Regions from separate parts of the Kineococcus rugosus genome, predicted to be linked through region 2. Evidence: riboswitches for the same ligand, from Rfam matches in the RefSeq annotation. Region 2 holds a riboswitch; each other region holds the start of a gene.
The links. Region 2 has a riboswitch for S-adenosylmethionine ahead of ACRYM6_RS16860 (FAD/NAD(P)-binding protein). Riboswitches for the same ligand answer to the same signal wherever they lie in the genome.
Positions count from the first base shown of each region.

Region 1 (2,934 bases), on a different contig from region 2:
TCGACGACGACGCGCTGGAGGTCCTGCGGGCCAAGAAGAACATCCGCCTGCTGCAGCTGCCCGAGGGCTACTCCCGGCAGGCCCGGGAGTGGCGCCACGTCTCCGGTGGCGTCCTCGTCCAGGACCTCGATGCCGTCGACGCCGAGGGCGACGCCCCCGCGAACTGGACGCTCGCGGCCGGTCAGGCGGCCTCCCCGGAGGTCCTGGCCGACCTCGAGTTCGCCTGGCGCGCGGTCCGCTCGGTGCGCTCCAACGCGATCCTGCTCGCCAAGGACGGCGCCTCCGTCGGCGTCGGCATGGGCCAGGTCAACCGCGTCGACTCCTGCAAGTTGGCCGTCGAGCGCGCCGGCGCGGACCGGGCCACCGGCTCGGTCGCCGCGTCCGACGCGTTCTTCCCCTTCGCCGACGGGGCGCAGATCCTCCTCGACGCCGGGGTCCGGGCGATCGTGCAGCCGGGCGGTTCCATCCGCGACGCCGAGGTCGTCGAGGCCGCCGAGAAGGCCGGCGTCACGATGTACTTCACCGGCGCGCGCCACTTCGCGCACTGAGACCCGCCGGTAGCGTCGGCACCGTGACCACCGAGCGCGTCCCGACCCCGGGCAACGCCGTCCTGCTGACGCTCGTCGGCGGGATCGTCCTCGCGCTGGTGCTGACGCTGCTGGCCGGCCCCACCCCGGGCGGGGTGCTGCTCGGGGCGGACCTGGCCGTCGCCGCCGTCCTGCGGCTGGTGCTGCCGGTGCGGGTCGCGGGGGCGCTCGCGGTCCGCTCGCGCGGGCTGGACGTCGCGATCCTCGTCGTCCTGGCGGTCTCGTGCCTGGTGCTGGCCGGCGTGGTGCCGACCCCCGTCTGAACGCCCCGTCCGAACGCCCCGCCCGAACGCCGACGCCCCTCCCGGTCACCGGGAGCGGCGTCGGCGTTCCCCGGCGCGCCGGCCCGTCACCGGGGTAGGGTGCACCGATCCCATCCAGAGCGGCGGAGAGACCTGGCTCGACGATGCCGCAGCAACCCCCCCCTGGGGGGTGCTACCGCCAGGACCGATGGAGGAGCGGCCGCGTCATGTCCCTGCACGAGCCCCTGAAGTTCGCCTACTGGGTCCCCAACGTCTCCGGCGGGCTGGTCGTCTCGACGATCGAGCAGCGCACCAGCCACGAGCCCGCCTACAACGTCGAGGTGGCCCGCGCCGCCGAGCGCGTCGGGTTCGAGTACGCCCTCACCCAGGTGCGCTACCTCGCCTCCTACGGGGCCGACGCCCAGCACGAGTCGACGTCGTTCTCCCTGGCCCTGCTGCTGGCGACCGAGCGGCTGAAGGTCATCGCCGCGGTCCACCCGTTCTTCTGGCACCCGGGGGTCCTGGCGAAGTTCGCCGCGACCGCCCAGGAGCTCACCGGCAACCGCCTCGCGCTGAACGTGGTGTCCGGCTGGTTCAAGGACGAGGCGACGCAGCTCGGGGTCACCTGGCACGAGCACGACGACCGCTACAAGCAGTCCGAGGAGTTCATCGAACTGCTGCGCGGGGTGTGGAGCCAGGACGGCTACAGCCAGTCCGGGGAGTTCTTCAACGCCACCGACATCACCTTCCGCCCGCAGCCCACGGCCGCGCCCGAGGTGTTCCAGGGCGGGAACTCCACCGCCGCGCAGGCCATGGCGGGCCGTGTCTCGGACTGGTACTTCATGAACGGCAAGTCGATCGCGGACGCCGCCGCCGGGGTGCGGGAGGTCAGCGCGCTGGCCGCCGCGAACGGCCGGTCGGTGCGGTTCGGGCTGAACGGGTTCGCCCTGGTGCGCGACACCCGCGAGGAGGCCGAGGCCGTCCTGGAGGAGATCATCGCCAAGGCCGACCGCGCCAAGGTCGAGGGGTTCGGCGCCGCGGTGCAGGAGGCCGGGAACTCCACCCGCGACGGCAAGGGCATGTGGGCCGACAGCGGGTTCCGCGACCTCGTCCAGTACAACGACGGGTTCCGGACCGGGCTGGTCGGCACCCCCGACGAGGTGGCGCGCCGCGTCCTGGCGTACCGGCTCGTCGGCGTCGACCTGCTGCTGCTGGGTTTCCTGCACGTCAAGGAGGAGGTCGAGGCGTTCGGGGAGCTCGTCATCCCCCGGGTGCGCGAGCTCGAGGCCCGGCTGGTGGCGGGGGAGGACCTGGGGCTGGGGGCCGAGCTCGACGACGCCGTCGCCGCCGCGACGGCCCCCGTCCCCGTCTGAGCGGTGGGGTTCAGCGCTCCCCGACCGGGACGGTGAGCCGGTAGGGACGTGACGCCAGGACCGGGCCGAGCAGCCGTCGCAGGCGGGACAGCTCGGCCCGGGCCGACACCGCGCGGGCACCGTCCCCGAACAGCCGCTGCGCCACCTGCGCCGCGGACAGCCCCCGCGGGCTGGCCGCGAGCAGCTCCACGAGCTGCCGGTGCCGGGGGGACAGCGGCACCTCGACCGTCCTCGACGGCGAGCACCACCGGACGCCGGTCCCGGTCAGCTCGAGGCGGGCGGGGACGTGCGCGGGGTCCGGCGCGCGCAGCAGCCAGCCCCCCGGGACCTCCTCGGCGGTGTAGCGCCCCACCCCGGGGACGACCGCGCGACCGTCGCGGACCGTGACCGGGGAACCGGCCGACGCGCCCCCGACGACGCACCCGTCCCGGGCCACGACGAGCACGCCGGGACCGGTGAGGGCGGCCAGCGGCCGGTGCCGGCGCTCGTGCAGCGCCGCGATCTCCAGCTCGGCGACCCGCGCGGTCGCCGCGACGAGCGACAGGGTCCCCGGGTGGACGGTCGCGGCCGGACCGGAGAGGTCCACGACGCCCAGCACGCGGCCCGCCGGGTCGTGCACGGGAGCCGCGGCGCACGTCCACGGCTGGTGCGTCTCGGCGTAGTGCTCGGCCGCGAACACGTGGACCGGGGCGTCCACGACGAGGGCCGTGCCGATGGCGTTCGTGCCGACGG
Region 1 is NZ_JBJLSJ010000014.1:32,851-35,784, reverse strand. It holds gene purH (bifunctional phosphoribosylaminoimidazolecarboxamide formyltransferase/IMP cyclohydrolase) at 1-548, shown strand, start outside; gene ACRYM6_RS09905 (DUF3017 domain-containing protein) at 572-850, shown strand; SAM riboswitch class I at 958-1,044, shown strand; gene sfnG (dimethylsulfone monooxygenase SfnG) at 1,057-2,202, shown strand; gene ACRYM6_RS09895 (GAF domain-containing protein) at 2,213-2,934, opposite strand, start outside.
Region 1: another riboswitch for S-adenosylmethionine. It lies ahead of sfnG (dimethylsulfone monooxygenase SfnG); the one in region 2 lies ahead of ACRYM6_RS16860 (FAD/NAD(P)-binding protein).

Region 2 (2,934 bases):
CCGCGGGCCGCCCCGAGGGCGACGTGCTGATCCTGCCCGGCACGCAGGTCGTCGTGGCCGACAACGAGGCCGAGGTCGAGGAGAAGGCCCGCTGGGTCCTGGAGCAGCAGGTCACCCCCGCGACCGCGCTGTCCCTGGTCGGGCAGGTGTGGGGCGAGGACCTGTCGGGCTACGACCCGGACGGCCCGCTGCCCGCGCACGACCCCGTCATCGAGGACATCGACGGCACCCGCGGCGCGCACCGCGCCGGCAGCAACGCCCGCGACCTCGCGCGGCAGTGGCGCGCGGTGGCCGAGGAGAACAAGTTCTCGCTGCGGGAACTGGTGCTGCACCACTCCTCCGAGCGCGGGTTCGCCGGGACGGCCTCCCAGCTCGCCGACGAGCTGACCTTCTGGGTCCGCTCGGGCGCCAGCGACGGGTTCAACATCACGCCGTACCTCGTGCCGTCCGGGCTGGACGACATCGTCGACCAGCTCGTGCCCGCCCTGCAGGACCGCGGGGCGTACCCGAGCGAGTACGTCGGCACGACGCTGCGCGAGCACCTGGGGCTGCGGCCGCCGCTGACGCGCCGCTGAGCCACCACGGACGTGCGGGCCCCCGGGACACCTTCCCGGGGGCCCGCACGCGGTGCGCGGCTCGCCGTCACCCCTGCCGGGCGGTCTCGTCCCGCAGCAGCTCGCCGAGGTACCGGGCGATCTCCCCAGGCCCCGAGCGCGGCGCGACGGCCTCCACGGCGGGGTTGTAGTTCGTGTTGGTGTTCACGTCGTACGTGACGGTGCGCCCGTCGGCGGTCTCGAGGAACTCGATGCCGGCGATCTCGATCCCCGCCTCGCGCAGCAGGTCCGCGTACCGCCTGATGAGCGGGGTGTCGGCCGTGACGTCCCCGCGCAGCGAGAACAGCCCCTGCGGGCCGTCCACGACGCACGCCTCGAGGGCCTGCCCCGAGGTCGGGACCTCGCACGCGTCGGCCGGGCACAGCTCGAAGCTTCCCGCCGAGGTGTCGACCCGCACCGCGTACACGAACTCCCCGCCGACGAACTCGGCGCGGGTGATGAACGGCTGCGCCGAGCGCAGGTACTCCTGCAGCAGGGTGATGCCGTCGGCCGGTTCCTCGAACTCCGGGGAGGCGACGTGCGCGTCGAACTCCTCGTGGGAGTCGAACCGGCGCACGCCCAGGCCCTTGCCGCCCTGGTTGTGCTTGGTGATGAACGGCACGTCGAGCTCCCGGGTCCGCCGCGACAGGTCGTCGCGGCCGAACACCGCGAGCGTGCGGGGCACGTCGAACCCGTGGCGGCGCAGCAGGGCGTGCTGGGCGACCTTGCTGACCTCCAGCTCCACGACCGGCGTGCCCCCCACGACGCGCCGCCCCCAGCCCTCCAGCCAGGCGAACACCGCGCGGGTGTACTCCTTGGTGCGCTCGTGGCCGCGGGTGTGCGCCGACGCGCTCAGCCGCGACCAGTACACGCCGGGCGCCGGTTCGGCGTCCAGGTCCAGGGAGCCGTCGGTCAGCAGCACCTCCTGGAACGGCACACCGGCGGTGCGGAACGCCGCCTCGAACGGCGGGAACCACTCGGGGTTCTCGTGGACGACGTGCACGCGCGGCTCGGTGCCGGTCGCGAAGGTCCAGCTGCGGGTGTCCTCGACGGTGGTCACGGGTTTCCTCCGGTGCTCGTGCGGGGCGTGCGACCAGGGTGCCACCCCGGCCCCGGGGCGCCGCCCGGAACCCCGGGGGACCGCGGGTGCTTGGTGTTCGGCCGGGTCGTGGGCTACTTTCGAGGTCGTCCATCCAGAGCGGCCGAGAGACCTGGCTCACCGACGTCGCAGCAACCCCCCGATCCGTCGGGCGAGGGTGCTTCCGCCAGGACCGATGGGAGTCGCAGCATGAGCGGTCGCACCGCACCGGGGAACCTCCTCGTCCGGCGCCGTCACGTCGACCTGGGACGGCTGAGCTCGGCGGTCTGTGCGGGGGTCTGACCCCCCGTCCGTCGCGGCGACGCCCGCGGACGTCCACTGCGCCGGTCCCCCGGTGCGGCCCCCCGGAGACCCCTCGTGCCTGGTACGACCCGCCCCACCCCCCGCTCCCTCGGCATCGTCGGTGCCGGTCCCCGCACGCTGGTCCTGCTGCAGCGCCTCGGCGCGCGGTGGACCGCAGCCGGTGACGAGCGCCCCCTGGACGTCCACGTGGTGGACCCCTTCGACTCCGGCGCCGGCCGCGTCTGGCGGGAGGCCCAGGACCCGCTGCTGTGGATGAACTCGCGGGCCGCCGACATCAGCGTGCTGCCCGACGCCTCCGTGACCGGGCTGACCGGGCCCGTCCAGCACGGTCCCGGCCTGGCGGAGTGGGTCACGCAGCACCGCGCCGACCTCGTGCTCGACGCGGCCGCCGCCGGGGACGACCTGCTGCGCGAGGAGGTCCTGCGCCACGAACCCGGGTCGTTCACCTCACGCCGGCTGGCCAGCCGCTACTTCGCCGACGCCTGGCACCGGACCCTGGCCGGGCTGCCCGCCGGGGTGCGGGTCCACCGCCACGCGCGGACGGTCCTCGACCTCACCGACGACCCCGCCGACGGCAGCCAGCACCTGCACCTGGCCGGGCTGGAGGGCACCCTGCGGGTCGACGCCGTGCTGCTGGTGCAGGGCCACCTCGACGTCCGGCCGGGGCCCCGCGAGCGCCGGGTCGAGGCGTTCGCCCGCACGCACGGGCTGGCCTACGTCCGTCCCGGCTACACCAGCGACCAGGACCTCGACGTGCTGCGGCCGGGCGTCGACGTCGTCGTGGTGGGCATGGGCCTGGCCTTCGTGGACCTGGTGGTGCGGCTGACCGAGGGGCGCGGAGGGCGGTTCACCGAGAACCCCGACGGGAGCCTGGAGTACCGGCGCAGCGGACGCGAACCGCGGCTGCACGTGGGGTCGCGGCGCGGGGTGCCGTACCGC
Region 2 is NZ_JBJLSJ010000030.1:42,337-45,270, forward strand. It holds gene ACRYM6_RS16850 (NtaA/DmoA family FMN-dependent monooxygenase) at 1-575, shown strand, start outside; gene ACRYM6_RS16855 (ATP-grasp domain-containing protein) at 643-1,653, opposite strand; SAM riboswitch class I at 1,780-1,874, shown strand; gene ACRYM6_RS16860 (FAD/NAD(P)-binding protein) at 2,050-2,934, shown strand, end outside.

Region 3 (2,934 bases), on a different contig from region 2:
TGCCTGCACGAGCTGAAGCTGATCGTCGACCTCATGTACGAGGGTGGCATCGCCAAGCAGCGCTGGAGCGTCTCGGACACCGCCGAGTGGGGCGACTACATCTCCGGCCCGCGCGTCATCGACGCCTCGGTCAAGGAGCGCATGAAGGACGTCCTCAAGGACATCCAGGACGGCACCTTCGCCCGCAACTTCATCGAGGACCAGGACGCCGGGGCCCCGAAGTTCAAGGAGCTGCGCGCCAAGGGTGAGCAGCACCCGATCGAGGCCACCGGCCGCGAGCTGCGCAAGCTCATGGCGTGGGTGAAGTCGGACAACTCCGACTACGTCGAGGGCTCCGCCGCCCGCTGACCCGCGAGCACCGGGACCCCCGCACCCCTCCCGGGGTGCGGGGGTCCCGTCGTGATGGGGGTGCTCAGCCCTTGAGCTTGCGGGTGAGGCCCACGACGCGCTGCACGAGGTGGTCCAGCGCGGTGTTCGTGACGTCGCCGACGGGGATGTCGTTGGCGCCGCCGGTGACGTGGCTGACGCCGTAGGGGTTGCCGTCGACGAACTTCGAACCGTCGGTGTAGCCGGGCGGGACGATGATCCCCCCGAAGTGGTAGATCGTGTTGTACAGCGCGATGAGGGTGGTCTCCTGGCCGCCGTGGGCGGTCTGGGAGGCGGTGAAGCCGGCGTAGACCTTGTCGGCCAGCTGGCCCTGGGCCCACTGCGGGCCGAGGGAGTCGATGAAGGTCTTCAGCTGCCCGGCGATGTTGCCGTAGCGGGTGGGGGAGCCGAACAGCACCGCGTCGGCCCACACGACGTCCTCGGCGGTGACGCCCGGAGCGCCCCTGCCCGCTTCGGCCTCGGCGGCCTGCTCGTCGGTGGCGGCCTTCTCCCCGCCGGTGGGCTGGCGCTGGACCTGGCGCAGCCGGACCTCCGCGCCGGCCTGCTCGCCGGTGGCGGCGAGCCTCTCGGCCATCGTCCGGACCGTGCCGGTGGCGGAGTAGTAGACGATCGCGAGCTTCACGTCGCTCACTGGGGCCTCCCGAGTCGTTGAACGTGCAAGTGTCAGGGGCCAACCTAGCCCGCTCCCGTCGCGGACGCACCCGAGGTGTGTCACGTTGGGCGCCGGAGGAGGTGGCCGTGCCCACACGCAGGACGACCCGGGCGGCGACCCCGGCCGCCAAGGACTGCGCCGTCTGCGGCCGGACCATCACCTGGCGCAAGAAGTGGGAGCGCGACTGGGACGCGGTGAAGTACTGCTCCGACGCCTGCCGCCGCCGGGCCCGGTCGTCGAAGGACCTCGACGCCGACCTCGAGGCGACGCTGCGCCGGCTGCTCGACGAGCGGGGTCCCTCCAAGACCGTCTGCCCCAGCGAGGTGGCCCGCGCCGTCGGCGGTGACGACGACTGGCGCGGGCTGGTGGAACCGGCGCGGTCCGCCGCGCGCCGGCTCGTGGCCGCCGGCGAGGCCGAGATCACCCAGGGCGGTCGCGTCGTCGACCCCTCGACCGCGAAGGGCCCGATCCGGGTGCGACGGCGCTGAGGGGCGGGCGCGGCTCGTCGCCGTGCTCGACGTCCTCTCCGGCGGGCGAGCCCGGTGAGGGGTGACGACGCCGGCGGGTTCGTCGAGGGCACCGGGTTCCGCCGCCCCCGATCGTGTGAAGCGCTTGACAGGTCGGCGTCGCGTGCCCTCCACTGGGGGAGCCATCCAGAGCGGCCGAGAGACCTGGCTCGTCGACGCCGCAGCAACCGCCCTCCCGGGTAGGTGCTCCCGCCAGGACCGATGGGAGAGGAACCCCGATGGAGCACGCACCGCTGACGCGACGTCTCGTGATCGACCTGCTGCGCGGTGCCGGGACGACCTGTCGGGCCTGACCGCCCCGACGTCCTCGAAACCGCTCCCGGAAGGTCCCGCGATGCCGCACGTCCCGCACACCCCCCTGTCCTTCGCCACCCAGCAGGTCCACGCCGGGGCTGAACCCGACCCCGTGACCGGCGCCCGCGTCACCCCCGTCCACCTCACCGCGGGGTTCGTCTTCGACGACTTCGAGCAGGCCCGGGCCCGCTTCGCCGGGGAGGACGACGGGTACGTCTACACGCGGATGGCGAACCCGACGACGGCCGCGGTGGAACGCCGGCTCGCCGTCCTGGAGGGCGGCACCGACGCCGTCCTGCTCGGCACCGGGCAGGCCGCCCTCACCGTCGCGCTCCTGGGGATCCTCGGTGCCGGGGACCACCTCGTGGCCGCCGCCGACCTGTACGAGGGGTCCCGCGGGTTGTTCCTGGAGAACTTCGCCCGGCTGGGCATCGCGGTCGACTTCGCCGCCGGGCCGCAGGACTGGGAGCGGCTCGTGCGCCCCACCACCCGCGCCTTCTTCGCCGAGTCGGTCGCCAACCCCAAGAACACCGTCCTGGACCTGCCCGCCGTCGCCGCCGTCGCGCACCGGCACGGCGTCCCCCTCGTCGTCGACAACACCTTCGCCACGCCCTACCTCCTGCGCCCCCTGGAGCACGGGGCCGACGTCGTCGTGCACTCGGCCAGCAAGTTCCTCGCCGGGCACGGCGCCGCCCTCGGCGGGGCCGTGGTGACGGGGGAGGGTTTCGACTGGAGCGGGTTCGGCCACCTGACCGCACCGGCCGGCGTCCTCGGCGGCGTGAGCTGGGTGGACCGCCACGGCCCGCACCGCGCCTACGTCGAGCACACCCGCGGTGTCGTGGCCTCCCGGATGGGACCGGCGATCTCCCCGTTCAACGCGTTCCTCGTGCAGCAGGGCCTGGAGACGCTGTCGCTGCGGGTGGCCCGGCAGAGCAGCACGGCCGAGCACCTCGCGCGCTGGCTGCGGGAGCGGCCCGAGGTGGTGGCCGTCGACCACGCCGCCCTGCCCGAGCACCCCTCGCACGCGGTGGCCCGGCGCCTGCTGCCCCGCGGGTCCGGCGCGGTGTTCTCCGT
Region 3 is NZ_JBJLSJ010000005.1:95,265-98,198, reverse strand. It holds gene ilvC (ketol-acid reductoisomerase) at 1-348, shown strand, start outside; gene ACRYM6_RS04100 (flavodoxin family protein) at 413-1,018, opposite strand; gene ACRYM6_RS04095 (DUF3253 domain-containing protein) at 1,126-1,527, shown strand; SAM riboswitch class I at 1,686-1,791, shown strand; gene ACRYM6_RS04090 (O-acetylhomoserine aminocarboxypropyltransferase/cysteine synthase family protein) at 1,901-2,934, shown strand, end outside.
Region 3: another riboswitch for S-adenosylmethionine. It lies ahead of ACRYM6_RS04090 (O-acetylhomoserine aminocarboxypropyltransferase/cysteine synthase family protein); the one in region 2 lies ahead of ACRYM6_RS16860 (FAD/NAD(P)-binding protein).

Region 4 (2,934 bases), on a different contig from region 2:
CGGGACCTCGCGGGAGACCCCGAGGGTGCCGCGGGCGTCCCAGTGCGCGTCGACGGCCACGGAGGCGTTGCGCAGCTCGACGCCCATGGCCGTCGCGACGCTGCGCAGGGTCACCCCGGCGCAGGCCGCCACGGCCTCGCAGAGCATGTCGGCCGAGCACGCCTCGGTGCCGTCGCCGCCGGCGGCGGGGTGCAGCCCGGCGCGGGTCGTCCCGGCGAAGCCGTCGACCGAGACGCCGATGGACTGCCCGTCCAGGACGGCCACCGCCCGGGCCGGGACCAGCGCCTGGGCGGGGTCCTCCCGGTAGGAGTCCTTCAACGGCTTCTGCAGGGCTCTGAGCTCGGTCGAATCCACCGGCGAAGCTTAGGCCCGGCCACGGCCCGGCCCGCAACCTCGCCGCCGGGTCGGCCACACTGGCCGACGTGAAGTGGACCACCGCGGTGCGGACGCTGGAGGAGGTCGCCGACCGCTGCGCGCACGTGAGCCGCCAGCCGGCCGGGATCGTGCGGCTGCGGGTCGAGGAGGCGTGGGTGTTCGGCGCCCTGCTGGGCCCGCGCCGCGACGTGCTCGAGGACGCGGGGGCGGTGCGGGTGGCCCTGGTGACGAACGCCGAGGAGGCCGACTGCGCGCACGGCGCGCAGCCGCCGGCCGCCGGGCACTGGCTGGCCGCCTCGGGGCTGGCGACCCGGCCGGTGACCCTGACGTTCCGGTCGGCGCGGGCGCCGGTGTGGAACCACCTCGTCGACCGGCCGGTGCGGTTCTGGACGGTCGGGGACGGCACCGACCACGAGGTCCTGGGGCAGCTGCGGGCCGGGGACGGCGAGGGCCTGCGCCCGGACCCGCCCACGCCCGCCGAGCTGGCCGCTCGCCTGGACCGCGAGCTCGCGGTCAGCCTGGGGGCGCTGGGCCGCGCGGCGCGCGAATACGACGAGCAGCGCTGGGCGCCGGGGGCGCCGACGCGGCGGGCCGACGCCCTGGCCGACGTGGCCCTGGGGTACCTGGACCTGCGCGCCGCCCGGGACGGGCTGGGCGTCGGTAGCCTCGGCGCATGAGCGACCCCACCCCCCAGGACGCCCCCCAGAAGCTCGCCTACCGGCTGCTGACCGGCCCCGACGACCGGTCGTTCTGCGAGAAGGTGAGCGCCGCCCTGGCCGACGGGTACGTCCTGCACGGCAGCCCGTCGCTGACCACGACCGCCGGCGTCACCGTCGCCGCGCAGGCCGTCGTCCTGCCCCACGCCCTGCCCCCCGCGCGCGGCTGACCCCCGCGCGGGCGGATCGGCGGGACCGTCCACGCTGTCAGACAGCCGGTGTTAGAGTCCTCCCAGGTCATGAGTGACAGCGGAAAGCCCTGGCTAGCTGTCCGGCAACCCTCCTCCGCGGTGGGGTGCCCCAGGTGAGGACCTGGCCGGACGGACCCGTCCGGCAAGCGCGGATCGCCGGACGCCGGTCGATCACGGGAGCCCTGCGAGCCGCGCGCCCGCCCGTACGACCTCCGGAGTGTCCCCCGTGTCCAACGCCCCCGCCCTGCCCGAGAAGCCGAAGCGCCGCGGCCTGCTCATCGGCCTCGTCGCCGCCGTCGTCGTGATCGCCGTGGTCGTCGTGGCCCTCGTCCTCGGCAACCGGGACGACTCGACCAGCACGACCGCCGCGGGAGCCGGCGAGGCGAAGACCGTGAAGATCGGTGTCGCCGACAAGTCGCAGCAGTACTGGACGACGTACACCGAGCTCGCGAAGTCGACGCTGGACGTCGACGTCGAGCTGGTCAACTTCTCCGACTACAGCCAGCCGAACCCGGCGCTGTCGCAGGAGCAGCTGGACCTGAACCAGTTCCAGCACATCCAGTACCTCGCGAACTACAACGCGACCTCCGGCGACGACCTGCAGCCCATCGGGGCCACGGCCGTGTACCCGCTGCCGCTGTACTCCCTCACCGCCGGGTCCGTCGAGGAACTGCCGGCGAACGCGAAGGTCGCCATCCCCAACGACGCCATCAACGAGGCCCGCGGTCTGCTCGTCCTGCAGGAGGCCGGCCTGGTCACGCTGAAGGACGGCGGCAACGCGTTCTCCAAGACCAGCGACATCGAGTCCGCGAAGGTGGACGTCACCACCGTGGCCGCCGACCAGACCGCCAGCGCCCTGCAGTCCGGGTCGGTCGTCGCCGCGATCGTGAACAACGACTACGCGACCAAGGCGAAGCTCACCGACGACCAGATCATCGTCGCCGACGACCCGTCCGCGGCCGCCGCCGCCCCGTACGTCAACATCTTCACCGCGCGCAAGGCCGACACCGGCAACCAGACGTACCTCGACCTCGCGGCGCTGTGGCACGACCCGGCCGTGCAGGAGGTCTTCCTGCAGGAGAACCCCGGCGCGGTCGTCCAGGACACCTCCGCGGCCGACCTGCAGGCGGAGACCGCGAAGGTCGAAGCCGACGCGAAGGCCGCCGCGGGCAAGTGACCGCTCTCATCGCGCTGACGGAGGTCAGCAAGCGCTTCGACCGCCGCGACGGGTCCTCCGTCGCGGCGGTCGACGCCGTTTCCCTGGAAGTCGCGCAGGGCGAGGTCCTCGCGGTCATCGGGTACTCCGGCGCCGGGAAGTCGACGCTCGTGCGGCTGATCAACGCCCTGGAGAAGCCGACCTCGGGCAGCGTCGTCGTCGCCGGCCAGGACCTCACGACGCTGTCCGAGGGCGAGCTGCGCGCGGCCCGGTCGAGAATCGGGATGATCTTCCAGCAGTTCAACCTGTTCCGGTCGCGGACGGTCGCGGGCAACGTGGCGTACCCGCTGAAGGTCGCGGGCGTGGCGAAGGCCGAGCGGGACCGGCGAACCGCCGAGCTGCTCGACTTCGTCGGGCTGCTCGACCGCGCCCACGCTTACCCCGAGCAGCTGTCCGGCGGGCAGAAGCAGCGCGTCGGCATCGCCCGCGCGCTGGC
Region 4 is NZ_JBJLSJ010000035.1:25,610-28,543, reverse strand. It holds gene ACRYM6_RS18210 (OsmC family protein) at 1-354, opposite strand, end outside; gene ACRYM6_RS18205 (DUF7711 family protein) at 423-1,052, shown strand; gene ACRYM6_RS18200 (DUF1737 domain-containing protein) at 1,049-1,261, shown strand; SAM riboswitch class IV at 1,327-1,437, shown strand; gene ACRYM6_RS18195 (MetQ/NlpA family ABC transporter substrate-binding protein) at 1,500-2,459, shown strand; gene ACRYM6_RS18190 (methionine ABC transporter ATP-binding protein) at 2,456-2,934, shown strand, end outside.
Region 4: another riboswitch for S-adenosylmethionine. It lies ahead of ACRYM6_RS18195 (MetQ/NlpA family ABC transporter substrate-binding protein); the one in region 2 lies ahead of ACRYM6_RS16860 (FAD/NAD(P)-binding protein).